Regions from separate parts of the Sphingomonas sp. DMC6 genome, predicted to be linked through region 1. Evidence: riboswitches for the same ligand, from Rfam matches in the RefSeq annotation. Region 1 holds a riboswitch; the other holds the start of a gene.
What was found. A riboswitch is a leader RNA that binds a small molecule or an ion and turns the genes downstream of it on or off. The one in region 1 is predicted to bind glycine.
Positions count from the first base shown of each region.

Region 2: it holds a riboswitch for glycine, as region 1 does, so the genes downstream of both, gcvT (glycine cleavage system aminomethyltransferase GcvT) here and ACT53M_RS18165 (L-serine ammonia-lyase) in region 1, are expected to answer to the same signal.

Region 1 is NZ_JBQUYT010000011.1:42,343-49,442, reverse strand. Features, by position in the region: gene ACT53M_RS18185 (L,D-transpeptidase) at 1-434, shown strand, start outside; gene ACT53M_RS18180 (GntR family transcriptional regulator) at 441-1,133, opposite strand; gene ACT53M_RS18175 (Rieske 2Fe-2S domain-containing protein) at 1,170-2,246, opposite strand; gene ACT53M_RS18170 (MarR family winged helix-turn-helix transcriptional regulator) at 2,317-2,760, opposite strand; gene ACT53M_RS18165 (L-serine ammonia-lyase) at 2,807-4,195, opposite strand; glycine riboswitch at 4,297-4,385, opposite strand; gene ACT53M_RS18160 (hypothetical protein) at 4,444-4,710, opposite strand; gene ACT53M_RS18155 (response regulator transcription factor) at 4,729-5,538, opposite strand; gene ACT53M_RS18150 (hypothetical protein) at 5,596-5,811, opposite strand; gene ACT53M_RS18145 (EAL domain-containing protein) at 5,798-7,090, opposite strand.
Region 2 is NZ_JBQUYT010000004.1:128,750-135,849, forward strand. Features, by position in the region: gene ACT53M_RS11165 (hypothetical protein) at 1-366, shown strand, start outside; gene ACT53M_RS11170 (hypothetical protein) at 508-1,008, shown strand; gene ACT53M_RS11175 (hypothetical protein) at 1,162-2,169, shown strand; gene rplL (50S ribosomal protein L7/L12) at 2,243-2,623, opposite strand; gene rplJ (50S ribosomal protein L10) at 2,684-3,199, opposite strand; glycine riboswitch at 3,619-3,709, shown strand; gene gcvT (glycine cleavage system aminomethyltransferase GcvT) at 3,872-5,035, shown strand; gene gcvH (glycine cleavage system protein GcvH) at 5,037-5,408, shown strand; gene gcvPA (aminomethyl-transferring glycine dehydrogenase subunit GcvPA) at 5,545-6,903, shown strand; gene gcvPB (aminomethyl-transferring glycine dehydrogenase subunit GcvPB) at 6,900-7,100, shown strand, end outside.

The DNA.
Region 1 (7,100 bases):
GCAGCACAAGGCGTGTCGAAAGCCTGCTCGCCGTTCATGGCCGCCTCCACCACGGTGCCTTCGCCTGGAATACGGCGGGTGTGCCGCCGGGGCCGTTATGGATCTGGATCGATCCCGCACGCCAGTTGCTGTCGGTGTTTCGCGGAGGGCATGAGATCGGCACGGCGGTGCTGCTGTTCGGTGCCGATGGCCGCCCGACGCCCGGCGGCACGTTCCACATTCTGGGCAAGAGCGAAGCCTATCGGTCGCGTGCGTTCGATGCGCCGATGCCCGACGCGCTTTGGCTGACGCGCGACGGGGTAGCCATCCACGCCAGCAATGTCCGCGAAGGCGCGGCGACGCATGGCTGTATCGGCGTGCCGCCCGATTTCGCCCGGCTGCTGTTTCAGGCGGCGCAGGTCGGCGACCTGGCGGTGATCCAGCCTTATCGCTGACGCCGGCTAGCCCGCCCCCAGCATCCGGAACGCCTTGCGGTTGGCGACAGCGGTGCCGGCATGGGCGCGCATCAGCCGCTCGGCGCGGTCGGCATCGCCCACCCGGATCGCCTCGAACACGGCATGGTGCTGGTGATGGGCGGCCAGCAGATGGTGATACTCGCCTTCCAGATCGTCCCAGTCGAGCGCCAGCGCCGCCGCCGAGGCGAAGGGCAGATGGTTGTTGCGCCCCAGCGCCAGCGCGATCGAGGGGTTGCCGCTGGCGGCAATCAGCCGGTCGTGAAAATCGAGGTTATAGCGATAGAAGAGATCGAGATCGCCGTCCGCCAGATGCCCCTTGGCGAAAATCGCATCGCCTTCGGACAGGGTGGCGGCGAGCGCCTGTTCCTCGGCCGGGGTGGGGCGGCGTTCGGCCAGCCGGCGCGCGGCCAGCCCCTCCAGCACGCCGCGCACTTCGATCGCCCCGGTGATCGCCGCGGCGTTGACCGCCCGCGGCGTATAGCCCCGCGCGCCGAGCTTCTCGACCAGCCCTTCATGTTCCAGCGTACGCAACGCGGTCCGCACCGGCATCCGCGACACCCCCAGCGCTGCCGCCGTGGGGATTTCGGCGATGCGCTCGCCCGGCCGGAACGTGCCGTCCGCGATCATGCGGCGCAGCGTCACGAGCACATGCTGGCCGGGCTTGATGCGATCTTCCATGCGCCGCCTTCTAGGCAAAAGAAGCGCGACTGGGAATCAGGCGGCGACGCTCTCCGGTTCGGCCTGTTCGGCGGCGATGATACGGTCGATCATCAGCCGCGAGCGGACGCCGCCGGCGTCGATGTTCAGCTTCATCAGCTTGCGGTCCGGATAGCGCAGCAGATTGGCCTGCTGGCGTTCGAGCATCTCCAGATCCTCGCCGAAGATTTTGCCCTGGCCGGTGCGGATTGCGTCGGTCAGCGCCGCGTCGTCCACCGAGAAGTGACGCGCCATGCCCCAGAAATAATGGTGCGAGGTCTCCGTCTCCGGGGTGATGAAGTCGACGACGATGCTGGAGGCCTTGTACCGGTCCTCGGCATGGTAGCCGCCCTTGCCGGCGAGCGCGACGCCCACTTCGATCAGCACATGGCTGGGCGGGGTGAAGCGGCAGATCTGCCAGCGGTCGACCGGCTGGTCGTCGGGCAGGCCTGCAGCCCGCAGCGCCATCTGCCAGAAGGGCGGCGCGAGAATGCCTTCCATGAAGCGGCGGGTGACGACCTGATCGTCCTCGATCAGCGTCTCGACCGGCGCCTCGTCGATTTCCTTCTGGCCGATGCTGGTGCTGTGGACATAGGTCTCGTGCGTGAGGTCCATCAGATTGTCGATCATCAGCCGGTAGTCGCACTGGATGTGATAGCGGCCGCCGCCATAGGCCCAGTCGGGGCTCTCGGCCCATTCGAGATGGTGGAGCTGGGCGGGATCGGCGTCTTCGAACGCGCCGGGCCACACCCAGATAAAGCCATAGCGTTCGATCGTGGCGAAGCGGCGGATGGTGGAGAATTTGTCGACGCGCTGGCCGGGCATCGAGGTGGCGCGGCCGGCGCAGCCCATCACCAGCCCGTGATAGCCGCATACCAGTTCGCCATCGCGGACGAAGCCCAGCGAGAGCGGGGCACCGCGATGCGGGCAGAAATCCTCGAGCGCGACTGCAGCGCCGCCTTCGCCGCGATAGAAAACCATCGGCTGGCCGCAGATCGTGCGCGCGAGCGGCTTGTCGGCGAATTCGTCGGGCGTCGCCGCGACATACCAGGTGTTGCGCGGCCAGGGCGCGCTGCTGCCAGCAATCCGACTCATCTGCCTCTCCATTATGGCTATTGGATCCAATTCATCACGAATCGTATCCAACGTCAACGGAGGTGTAGCGTCAGCGCGCGGCGATCCGTTTCAGCGTTGCGGCAAGCAGCGGTCGTTCTTCGGGCGGGACGATCTCGGCAAAGCGCGCTTCGTGCGCGTCCATCGCGGCTTCGGCGGCGTCCCGCATCCGCGCGCCTTCCGGGGTCAGCGACAGCGCGGTCGAACGACCGTCGAGCGGGCTGCGCTGCACCAGATCCTTGGCGATCAGCCCGGCGATCAGTGGCACCATATTGGCGCTCTTGATTGCCAGCCGCCGCCCCAGCTCGCTCTGGCTGCAACCCGGATTGGCGCCGATCAGGATCAGCAGCGTCGCTTCCACCGGGCGCAGGTCGAGTTCGGCCAGCGTCGCCCCCAGATCGGCCATCATCACCAGCGACGCACGACGGAGCAAATAGCCGAGGCGAGTGGAGACGGGTTCGACGAAGCCGTCGGGTTCGCGCAGAAGGTCAGTCATCGCACGACCTTATCGCGCGCGGCCGGGGCGGGCAAATGGCGCGCCGTCAACACTCGACGACGTTTACGGCGAGCCCGCCGAGGCTGGTTTCCTTATATTGGGAGGCCATGTCGCGGCCGGTCTGGCGCATCGTCTCGATTACGGCGTCGAGCGACACCTTGTGCGACCCGTCGCCATGCAGCGCCAGCATCGCTGCGTTGATCGCCTTCACGGCGCCCATCGTGTTGCGCTCGATGCAGGGGATCTGCACCAGCCCCCCGATCGGGTCGCAGGTCAGGCCCAGATTATGCTCCATGCCGATCTCGGCGGCATTCTCGATCTGGAGGTTGTTGCCGCCCAGCGCGGCGGTGAGCCCCGCCGCCGCCATCGAACAGGCGACGCCCACTTCCCCCTGACAGCCCATTTCGGCGGCGGAGATCGACGCCTGCAGCTTGTAGAGAATGCCGATTGCCGCCGCCGTCAACAGCAGGCGGCGACTGCCTTCCGGCGTCGCGTTGCCGACAAAGCTCTCATAATATCGCAGCACGGCCGGGATGACGCCCGCCGCGCCGTTGGTGGGGGCGGTGACGACCTTGCCGCCGGCGGCATTCTCCTCGTTCACCGCGAGCGCCCACAGGCTGACCCATTCGAGCACCGAGGCCGGCTCGATCCGGGGGCCGCGGGCGAGCAGCGCCTGGTGCAGCTTGCGGGCGCGCCGGGCGACGTTCAGCCCGCCGGGCAGCACGCCTTGCTGCGCCATGCCGCGATCGACGCACGCCATCATCGCCGCACGGATCGAATCGACAAAGGCCAGCGTCTCGGCCTCGGGGCGCCACACCGCCTCATTGGCCAGCATCAGCCCGGCAATGTCGGTGCCCAGCTCATCGCAGCGCGCCAGCATGTCGCGGGCGCTGCCAAAGCCATGGTTGGAGCGCGCCGATACCGATGCCGCCTCACCATCGCGCAGGATGGCGCCGCCGCCGATCGAATAATAGATGCGCTCGCGCACGCTGCCATCGTCGAGCGTTGCAGTGAAGTGCATGCCGTTGGGATGGGCAGGCAGGAAGCTGCGCTTGTGAAAGCGGATATCGGCATCGGGATCGAAGGCAATGGCGCTCCGGCCGCCCAGCAGCAGCTGCTGTTCGGCCGCGACTTTCCCGACGATCGCCTCCACGGCATCCGGATCGACCCCGTCGGGGCGTTCGCCGGCAAGGCCCAGGATCACGGCGCGATCGGTGGCGTGGCCCTTGCCGGTCAGCGCGAGCGAGCCGTGCAGGTCGCACGCCACCGACACCACGGTGCCTTCGCCCAGCGCCCAGGCCGCGAACTGCTCGGCAGCGCGCATCGGCCCCACGGTATGCGAGCTCGACGGCCCGATCCCAATGCTGAACACGTCGGTGATGCTGATCGATCCAATGCGCGGATCGACCGTGTTTTCCGCATGCGACAGTGACACCCTGGCTCCTAATACGATAGAGAGATTCGGGCCCCTTCTGTCCTTGTGCCTGAGATCGCTATCCCGTCGGCGAGCGCCTTCGCGCTACTCTCCAGAATCTGTTGTGCGGACGGTCCTTTTGCCTGAGAGTTTCCGGGGCGGTTGCTCCTTCGGCGATCCGGCGAACCGGATTCTCTCCCGTTCCGACGCGACATGTGTCGTCGCGCCGGCGAGCCATGTCAAAGCAAATTTCCCGCCCCGGCGGTGGATCAGGGGCTCTTTGGGCTGCCGCCGCTCGATGCGGCCACGATCACGCCTGCGGTGGCCAGCACGGCGAGGCCCGCCCACCAATAGCCGGGCTTGCGCTTGCGCAGGCGCCTGCCACTCTCTTCGTCCGGGTTGCCGAGCGGGCCACCGATTGTCGCCGCATAGGCCGAGCCGTGGGGTCGCATGGAAGGGGTGGTGCGGATAGCCTGCGCCAGAACCGGGGGTGATATCAGCAGACCCAGCGTGACCGCGGCGGCAATTTTACGCATGGTGGAACCTCATCTTCGTCAGCGGGGGATGGAGTGATCGTGGCTGCCCTGTAGGCCTTCGCGTCCCGGCAGGGCGAGGCGCCCGGGATCAGCCGAGCCGTCGTCGAGAAAGAATTTGATCAGTGCGGCTGTCGATGGAACGCCCATCTTGCGGAGGATGCGCCCGCGATGGATCTTGATCGTATATTCGCTGCGACCCAGGATTGCCGCGATCTGCTTGGTCAGATGGCCTTCGAGCAGCAACGCCATCACCTTGCGCTCGGCCGGGGTAAGGCTTGCGAGCACCGTCTGCTTGGCCTGGGCGGCCCGGTTATCCACGCAGCGCCGCTGCGCACTGGCCAGCGCAGACAGAACCGATGCCTTGAGTTCGTTCATGTCGAGCGGCAGCGCAAACACATTCTCCGCACCCGCTTTCATACATTGCACGGTGAACGCTACGTCGGGTTTGGCCGAAATGAAGATCGCGCCGGCGGTGCTGCCGTGGTCGCGCATCCAGCGATAGAGTGACAGGCCGTCCAGACCCGGCAGGCGTGCGTCGATGATGGCCACGCCGTTGAAGGGCAGTTCGCAGGCTTGCTGGAATTCGATAGCGTTGTCGAACGCTGTCACTCGGGCGGCCAGCTCCGTCAGCGCGCGTGTCACTCTGGAGGCGAGCTTTGAATCTGCCAGCAACAGGCAGATTTCCGCTTCGGCCTTGCCCGATTCAATCCGCCGGCCAGCATCGGTGGCAGGTCCGCGCAAATAATGGACTGACGCCGAGGCGAGCGGCGCTACCCGCGGCCGGGCGCCCGCGGGATCGGACTTCAGCAGAAGATTGGCTAAAGGCATGGCGACTCTACCGCTGCAAGAGGGGCAGGATGGCGCGGGCCAGGCGACTGGACTGCATCATGGCAGTGCCCGCCACACCAGCCAGCCGGCGATGATCCAGACCAGCGCGGCAGCCAGCAGCACAACACCCAGAATCGGCGGGGGCGTTTCGCGCTCTTCCTCCGTTTCGGGTGCCACGGTTATCGCCTCGAGCGCCGCGCGATCCTCGGCCGGCGTGCGGAAGGCGAGCGTGGTTGCTGCGCCCGCGTCGCGATCGATTTCATGCATCTGCATGCTGCACCTCCCGGCAATGGAGGCCAGGGCGGACGCTGACCGGCAATCGCGTGCGCCAGGGGCGGATCAGGCTGGGGCAACCCCAATGATGGCCCTGCTGCCAGCGCCCGCCCGCCTGGCGCGCCAGTGCCGCCTGCTCGGGTGTCTCAACGCCGTCGACGATAACCGTCGCACCGATCGCCGAGGCAGCGCCGATCAGGTGGAACAACAGCGCCTCTCCCTGCGCTGACAGGGTCGCGCGATGCACGAAGAGGGGATCGATCTTCGCGAAATCCGGGGTGAGTGCGAGCAACTGGCGGAGCGAGGCATGGCCCGCGCCAAAACCGGCCAGCGCAAAGCGGCAACCAAGGCGGCGCATGCTGCTCACAAATTGTACGGCGGGCGATATATCGGTTAACGGCGCGGTTTCCGTAATTTCCAGTACGAGCCGACTGGCCAGGCCGGGCGTCGCCTCCAGCCGTGCCTGGATCGTGTTCCACCAGCGATCCGCGCGCAGACTCTGTACGGACAAGGGAACGCCCAGGGTCACGTCCGGCGCGGCGACCAGTTCTTCTATTACCTGTAGCACCACATGGTGGTCGACCCAGCGGGCGAAGCCGAGTCGCTCCATGGCGAACGATAGCGGACCGGCATTTTGCGGCGTGCCGTCTGCCCCGGCCACGCGCAACAGACTTTGCTGATACAGTATCGTGTCTGGCGCCTCGGTATCGCATATGGGTTGCCAGGCAAGGCCGCTGGCGCGCGCACCGTGCACGCCCGGTTCCGGCGCATGGGGCAGCAGGCGCGCCGCAGCCGCCATATCGGCGCAATACTGCGCTGCCCAGGCGGAGTTGCTGGCATTGGTGTTGCCGAAAAAGAAGGGCGCGCCGGGTGGGGCGCTCGTGCGCTCGTCTGGCGCTGGACGGGGGCTCGCCCAGAAATGGATTGTGCCCGATTGCGTGTCGAAACCGTGGCGTGGCAGGCGCCGGCAGAAACTGTCTGCCCAGCGCATGTCGCCGCCCTGCGGCCAGCTGTGATGCGGAAGGTGTAGTACAACCGAACCGTCGCCATCGGGCGCAGCCGTGCCACCGGGGTGCCCGCAGGATTGCTCGATCAGCCGGCACAGGCCCTGCATCGCCTCTTGGGCCGCTGATTCACCAAATGCCTGACGAACCGGCGCGAGATTGTCGATTGCCAGCGAAACGGAATGCGCAGATGCATCAATGGCCCCCGCGCGTGGGCGCAGTGACGGGCCGGATGCCCATCTGGGCTGGCTTCGCACCTCGGCTACCTGGCTCATGACGCCCCCC
Region 2 (7,100 bases), on a different contig from region 1:
TATCGCAAGGCGCTGCGGCGGTTCGGGGAACGCCTGATCGCCCAGCCCGCCGATGCGCCGCTGGTGTCGGCGAAGCCGCGCCATGATACCCGCGCATGGGCAGAGCGCGTGGCCCAGGAACGCATCGAAGCGGCCGGCAACAATGTTCCCAAGCTGCTGGCGCTGGCCGACTTTTTCGGCATCGATCCCGAGAAGGCACGTGAGGCGACCGAGGGGGCCGGGGCGGCAGAGAGCGAAGACGACGAGGCCAAGCTGGAGGCGATCGCGGCGGAACTCGCCAAGGTGCACAATCTCGACGTCGATGCGATCCGCGCCAAGATTGCCGAGCGGCTCCAGGGCGTGCCGCAGGAGGCCGAGGCTCCGTAGGATTACCGAGCCGGCAAGGATTGCTGCATCATACTCCGTTAACGACGGCCATGCTGTAAGTGCGAAGGAATAATCGCCGTCGGATCACCGGCCTGTCGCCGCCTCGTGCGGCAGGAGAGGGGACGGCCGGGGAGTCGCATCATGTTGTCTGCGGGGATCCGCCAGTATCGCAATCTGGCACTGGAGTTTCTCGGCTATATGCTGCTGATGTTCGGCATCGGCTGGCTGATGGTGATGATCGTCGCGGTGAAGCCGCAGGCGAATGCCGTTGCCTATATCGCGCTCAGCCTTGGCACCGGCCTGTTGTGCGGGGGGCACGCCTTTCGCATGTTCCGCCGCTACCGCGTGTTCCGCCGCCGTGCTGCGGAGCGCAAGGCGATGGAGCGTCCGCGCCACTGGTCCGACCGTATCGCCGCAGCGGAAACCGTCCGCGCCCGTGAGACGCTGCGCGCCCGGCTGGGGGTGGAGGATGTCTCCCCGGAGCTGCAGGCGATCCGGCTGCGCATCGCCGAGCGCATGGCCCGTGAGGATCGCGAGCGCGAGGAGTTCGAGCGCGCCGAACGCGAAGAACTGGACCGCGCCCGGATTGAGCGCGCGCGCATTCTGCGAATCAAGGCAGAGACGCTGCAGCGTAGCCGCTGACGGCGTGCCTTCTGCCGCCCCTTTGTCACGGGTCATCGCGCTGACTGCTGACGCGCTGGACGGTGCAGCCCTTGTTCACCTGCGCCCGGTCACGCGGAGGCGGTGAGAACGGGGCGACACCGGGGAATATGGCCATGGGCCCTTGCCGTGGCGATGGCTGCGCCGATCGCCCATGCGCAGGTGCAGCCGACGCCAGCGCCCACAGTGCAGGCGATCCCCGGCGTGCTGCCCGAGCGCTTTCGTCTGCCGGGCACGCCCGAGCCGACGCCGACTCCAACGACCACCGCAACACCCGGTCCGCTCGTAACGCCGGTGACGGTGCCGACGCAGTCGCCCCGTCCGAGTCCGACAGCGGCGCCCAAACCGCGCAGTACGGCAACACCGCGTCCGACCGAGTCGCCGACACCCGCGCCGACATCTTCGCCGGTGCAGGTGGCGCCGGTCTTGCCCACACCAACGCCAACGCCTTCACCTGTCGCCCCAGTGCCGGCTCCGGCTTCGTCGCCGGAAATCTGGCCCTGGCTCGCCGGCGCTGCGTCTTTGCTGGTGGTGTTCGCGGCAGGATGGCTGCTGGTGCGCCGTCGCAGTGGCACGGGCGAGGAGGAGGAGGAGGACGAACCGGCGGCGCCTGTCGAGCCTGTCGCTATCGCACCGCCGCCGGCTGCTGCGCAGGGCGATCCCCTCGCCATTTCCTTGGCCAGTGCGCGCATCCAGTTCGCGGCCGATGTCGTGGCGATCGATCTGGAACTGGAACTCACCAACCCACAGACGCAGGCGGCTGAGGGGATTCGCCCGGCGCTCGCGCTCGTCAGCGCCAGTCCGGATCAGGATCGCTGGTGCGCGGCTTTCCATGCCGGGCCGCCGCCGCAGAGCGAGGCCGGCCCGATCGATCTGGGCCCGGGCATGCGCATCCGTCTGCCGGCGCGGCTCACGCTGCGGCGCGATCAGCTCCATGTGGTCCAGCTCGGCAATCGGCCGATGTTCGTGGCAATGCTGATGCTTGATCTGCGCTGGCGCTCGGGGCTCAGCATTCGCCGTTTTGGCGTCGACTTCCTGCTGGGAAGTGCGGGGCAGGGGACGAAACCGGGCCCGATCTGGCTCGACCGGCCGCCTCCCGCTGCGCTCGCCGCCAGCCGCTATCGCGCGCAAGCAAGGGCATAGCCGCAAATGAAAAGGGGCGGCCCGTCGCCGGACCGCCCCCTTCGTGTTTCCGTGCCTGTAAAGGCCAGGAAGCTTACTTGATTTCGACGGTCGCGCCGGCTTCTTCAAGCTGCTTCTTGATCTTCTCGGCTTCGTCCTTCGACACGCCTTCCTTGACGGGCTTCGGCGCGCCTTCGACCAGCGCCTTGGCTTCGGTCAGGCCGAGCGAGGTGATCGCGCGGACTTCCTTAATGACGTTGATCTTCTTGCCGCCGTCGCCGGTCAGGATGACGTCGAATTCGGTCTTCTCTTCAGCGGCCGGAGCAGCGGCGCCACCGCCCGCACCCGGAGCCGCAACGGCCACGGCAGCGGCGGCCGAAACGCCCCACTTTTCTTCGAGGAGCTTCGAGAGCTCGGCGGCTTCGAGAACGGTCAGCGCGGAAAGCTGGTCGACGATTGCGTTGAGGTCAGCCATGTTAAACTCCAATCAATTCAAAAGTTTCGGAATAAAATAAACGTCGCTTGATGCCGAAGCTCAGGCAGCCTGCTTCTCGGCGTAGGCCGAAAGCACGCGCGCGATCTGCGCGGCCGGTGCCTGGGCGATGGTTGCGAGCTTGGTCGCGGGCGCTGCGATGAGCCCCACGAGCTTGCCACGCAGTTCGTCCAGCGACGGCAGCGAAGCCAGTGCCTGCACGCCCGCCGCATCCAGCAGCAGCCCGCCCATCGCACCACCGACGATCTCGATCTTGTCGGTCGTCTTGGCGAAGTCCGAGACCACCTTGGCAGCAGCCACGGGGTCGACGGAAGTGGCGAGCGCCGTCGGACCCGTCAGCAGGTCCGCGAGCACCGCATAGTCGGTGCCCTGAGCGGCGATCTTGGCAAGGCGGTTCTTCGCGACCTTGTAGCTCGCACCGGCTTCGCGCATCTTGTTGCGGAGGTCCGTCGACTGCTTGACGGTCATCCCGAGGTTGCGGGTGATAACCACCACGCCAACCTCGCCAAAGGTGCGGTTCAGCTCGGCAACGGCGTCGGCCTTCTGGGAACGATCCATGCCGGTCTCCTCATACATGAGGCAGCCCCCGCAAAGGGGATGCCCCGGTTACGACCCATCGAAATGGGCCAGGCTCAATTGTCCGAGGGGAAGGATCGTCACGAGGCCGGGGATATATCCCTGGGCGTGACCCGGAACGCTTCGGACCAAACGCAGACGCGCAGGTGAAGCCGCCGGAAAATTCTGTCCCCGTCTAGGCGAGGGATTAAGACCGGCATATTCCGGTCACTCGCTGTCTCGGACGGTTTCCTCCCGAAAGAGGAAGCGCGCTCATAGACGATTTCGTGCGCGAGTCAATGCGGCGTGTACGAGGTTCATTCAGGGCGCTTGTCGCGGTGCGGCATCTTTACCGCATATCCCGATTGACTCCGCCCGGCCCACCGGCCAAGGCTTGGCGCGTCGATGCCGGGCGACCGGCATGGGCATGCGCGGGAGAGAATCCGGTTCGCCGGATCGCCGAAGGAGCAACCGCCCCGGAATCTCTCAGGCACCGAGGACCGCGCAGGCCACGACACTCTGGAAAGCGAGCCGGCCCCTGTGGCCAGGTTCCACCGAAGGGGTAAGCCGGCGCGCCGGCGAAAGCTCTCAGGTTCCGTGACAGAGGGGGCGATGGTGCAGGTCGGGCGAGCGCGCCCGGGCGTGCCATTGAACCCCTGATGCGCGGAGTGCCTGATGTCCGATACCGTCGAAGAAGCCCTTGCCGGCGATACCCCGATCGAGACGCTGCCGCTCGACGCCTGGCACCGCGCGCGCGGTGGCCGCATGGTGCCGTTCGCCGGCTATGCGATGCCCGTCCAATATGAAGGCATCATGGCCGAGCATCTGTGGACGCGCGAGCATGCCGGGCTGTTCGACGTCAGCCATATGGGCCAGCTGCTCTTTTCGGGCGTAGATTTCGACGCAGGGCTGGAGAAGCTGCTGCCGGGCGATGTGAAGGGCCTGGGCGAGGGCCGGATGCGCTATTCGCTGCTGCTCAGCGAAGAAGGCGGCATCCATGACGATCTGATGATGACTCGCCTGCCGGCCGACAACGCTTTCGAGATTGAGGGCGGCACGATCTACATGGTCGTCAACGGTGCGACCAAGTGGGACGATCTGGGCGTGTTCCGCGAATTCCTGCCCGACGAAGTGACGATCAACCATCTGGAAGACCAGGCGCTGCTGGCGCTGCAGGGGCCGGAGGCGGTGACCGCGCTCGCCCGCGTGCTGCCGGGCGTCGAGAAGCTGGTGTTCATGACCGCGGGTGCGTTCGAGTGGAACGGCAACCCGCTCTGGGTGAGCCGGTCGGGCTATACCGGCGAGGACGGGTTCGAAATCTCGCTGCCGGGCGAGGCCGCCGAGGCGCTTGCCGACCTGCTGACTGCACAGCCCGAAGTGAAGCCGATCGGCCTGGGTGCGCGCGACTCGCTGCGCCTGGAGGCCGGTCTGCCGCTCTATGGCCATGACCTCGACCTGGAGACCACGCCGGTCGCTGCCGATCTCGGCTTCGCGCTGTCCAAGCGCCGCCGCGAGGAGGGCGGGTTCGCCGGCGCCGGGCGCATTCTCGCCGAGCGTGAGCAGGGCAGCGCCATGAAGCGCGTCGGCCTGATCGTCGAGGGCCGCCAGCCGGTGCGCGAAGGGGCGGCCGTTGTCGATGCCGCGGGCGCGGAAGTCGGCAAGGTCACGTCGGGCGGCTTCGCGCCGAGCGTGCAGAAGCCGATCGCCATGGCCTATGTGCCGTCGGCCCTTGCAGCGGCCGGCACCAAGATTACGCTTGTCCAGCGGGGCAAGCAGCATTCCGCGGAGGTCGTTGCGATGCCCTTCGTACCCCACCGCTATGTCCGAAAGGGAGCGTGACATGAGCCGTTATTTTACCGAAGATCATGAATGGATTGATGTCGACGGCGACATCGCGACGGTCGGCATCACCGAATATGCCCAGAGCCAGCTCGGCGACATCGTGTTCGTCGAAGTGCCCGACGAGGGCAAGGAATTCGCCAAGGGCGACGATGCCGCGGTCGTGGAGAGCGTGAAGGCGGCATCCGACGTGTACGCACCGGTTGCGGGTACGGTGATCGAAGGCAATGCCGACCTCGCCGATAACCCTGCGCTGGTGAACGAGGATCCCGAAGGCGACGGCTGGTTCTTCAAGATGACGCTGGCCGACACCAGCGAACTGGAAGAACTGATGGACGAGACCAAGTACCAGGCCTTCGTCGCGAAGCTGTGATCTGACTCTCCCCCTCCCGCTTGCGGGAGGGGTTAGGGGAGGGGGTGGCAGCCGCCAGTCCTTCCCGCAGAACTTTCAGCCCCTCCCCCGACCCCTCCCGCAAGCGGAAGGGGAGAAGAGGGAAGAAGGAACAACGATGCGCTACCTGCCCCTTACCCCGGCCGACCGTCAGGCGATGCTTGGCACGATCGGCGCCCAGTCGATCGACGATCTGTTCGTCGACGTGCCCGAAAGCGCCCGCCTCAGCGGGCCGATCGCCGGCCTGCCGATGCACGCATCGGAGCTCGCGGTCGAACGCCACATGACCGCGCTCGCGCGCAAGAACCTGGCGGCCGGCGAGGCGCCGTTCTTCCTGGGGGCAGGGGCCTATCGCCACCATGTGCCGGCCTCGGTCGACCACCTCATCCAGCGCGGCGAGTTCCTCACCGCCTACACGCCCTACCAGCCGGAAATCGCGCAGGGCACGCTGCAGATGATGTTCGAGTTCCAGAGCCAGATCGCCCGGCTGCTGGGTTGCGACGTCGCCAACGCCTCGATGTACGACGGCTCGACTGCGTGCTGGGAAGCGATCACCATGGCTCGTCGCGTCACCAAGCGCGGCAAGGCGATCCTCTCGGGCGGCCTGCACCCGCATTATGTCTCGGTCGCCAAGACGATGGCGCGCTTCACCGGCGACCAGCTGGTGACCTCGCTGCCGACGTTCAGCCCCGAGCCCGACACGCTCGACCTCATCAACGCGATCGACGCCGACACTTCCTGCGTCGTCGTCCAGTATCCCGACATTCTCGGCCGCATCGAGGACATGTCGGCACTTGCGGACGCCTGCCACGCCAAGAAGGCGCTGCTGATCGCCGTGGTCACCGAGCCGGTGGCGCTGGGGGCGATCAAGGCGCCGGGGGAGATGGGCGCGGACATCGTCGTCGGCGAGGGCCAGTCGCTCGGCGTCGGCCTGCAGTTCGGCGGGCCCTATGTGGGCCTGTTCGCCTGCTCGGAAAAGCTGGTCCGCCAGATGCCGGGCCGCCTCTGTGGCGAAACCGTCGACGCCAGCGGCAAGCGCGGCTTCGTGCTGACGCTCTCCACCCGCGAGCAGCATATCCGCCGCGAAAAGGCGACGTCGAACATCTGCACCAGCTCGGTGCTGTGCGCGCTCGCCATGTCGGTACACATGACGCTGCTGGGCGAGAAGGGCCTGCGCCAGCTCGCCGAATTGAACCATGTCGGCGCCAGCGCCGCCGCCGATCGTCTGGCGGAAGTGAATGGGGTCGAGCTGGTCACCGACCGGTTCTTCAACGAATTCACCCTGAAGCTGTCGAAGGAAGCGCGCCCCGTCGTCCGCCAGCTGGCCGACAAGGGCATCCTGGCCGGCGTGTCGCTCGGCCGGCTGTACCCGGGCGTCGGGGAACTGCAGAACGGCCTCGTCGTCGCGGTCACCGAAACCACCACGGAGGAGGACGTCGAGACGCTTGCCTCCGCACTCGAGGAGGTGCTGGCATGAGCACGATCAATCCGTCGGGCTGGCGCCCCACCACGCCGGAGGGCGGCGAGAGCGCCGAGGCGACCTTCACCGGCAACCGCGCGCTGATGCTGGAAGAGGCGCTGATCTTCGAGATTGGTTCGGCCGACACCACCGGCGTCGATTTCGCGGAAGCCCCCGCGGGCAAATCGCGCCTGGGCGGCATGGAGCGCAGCAAG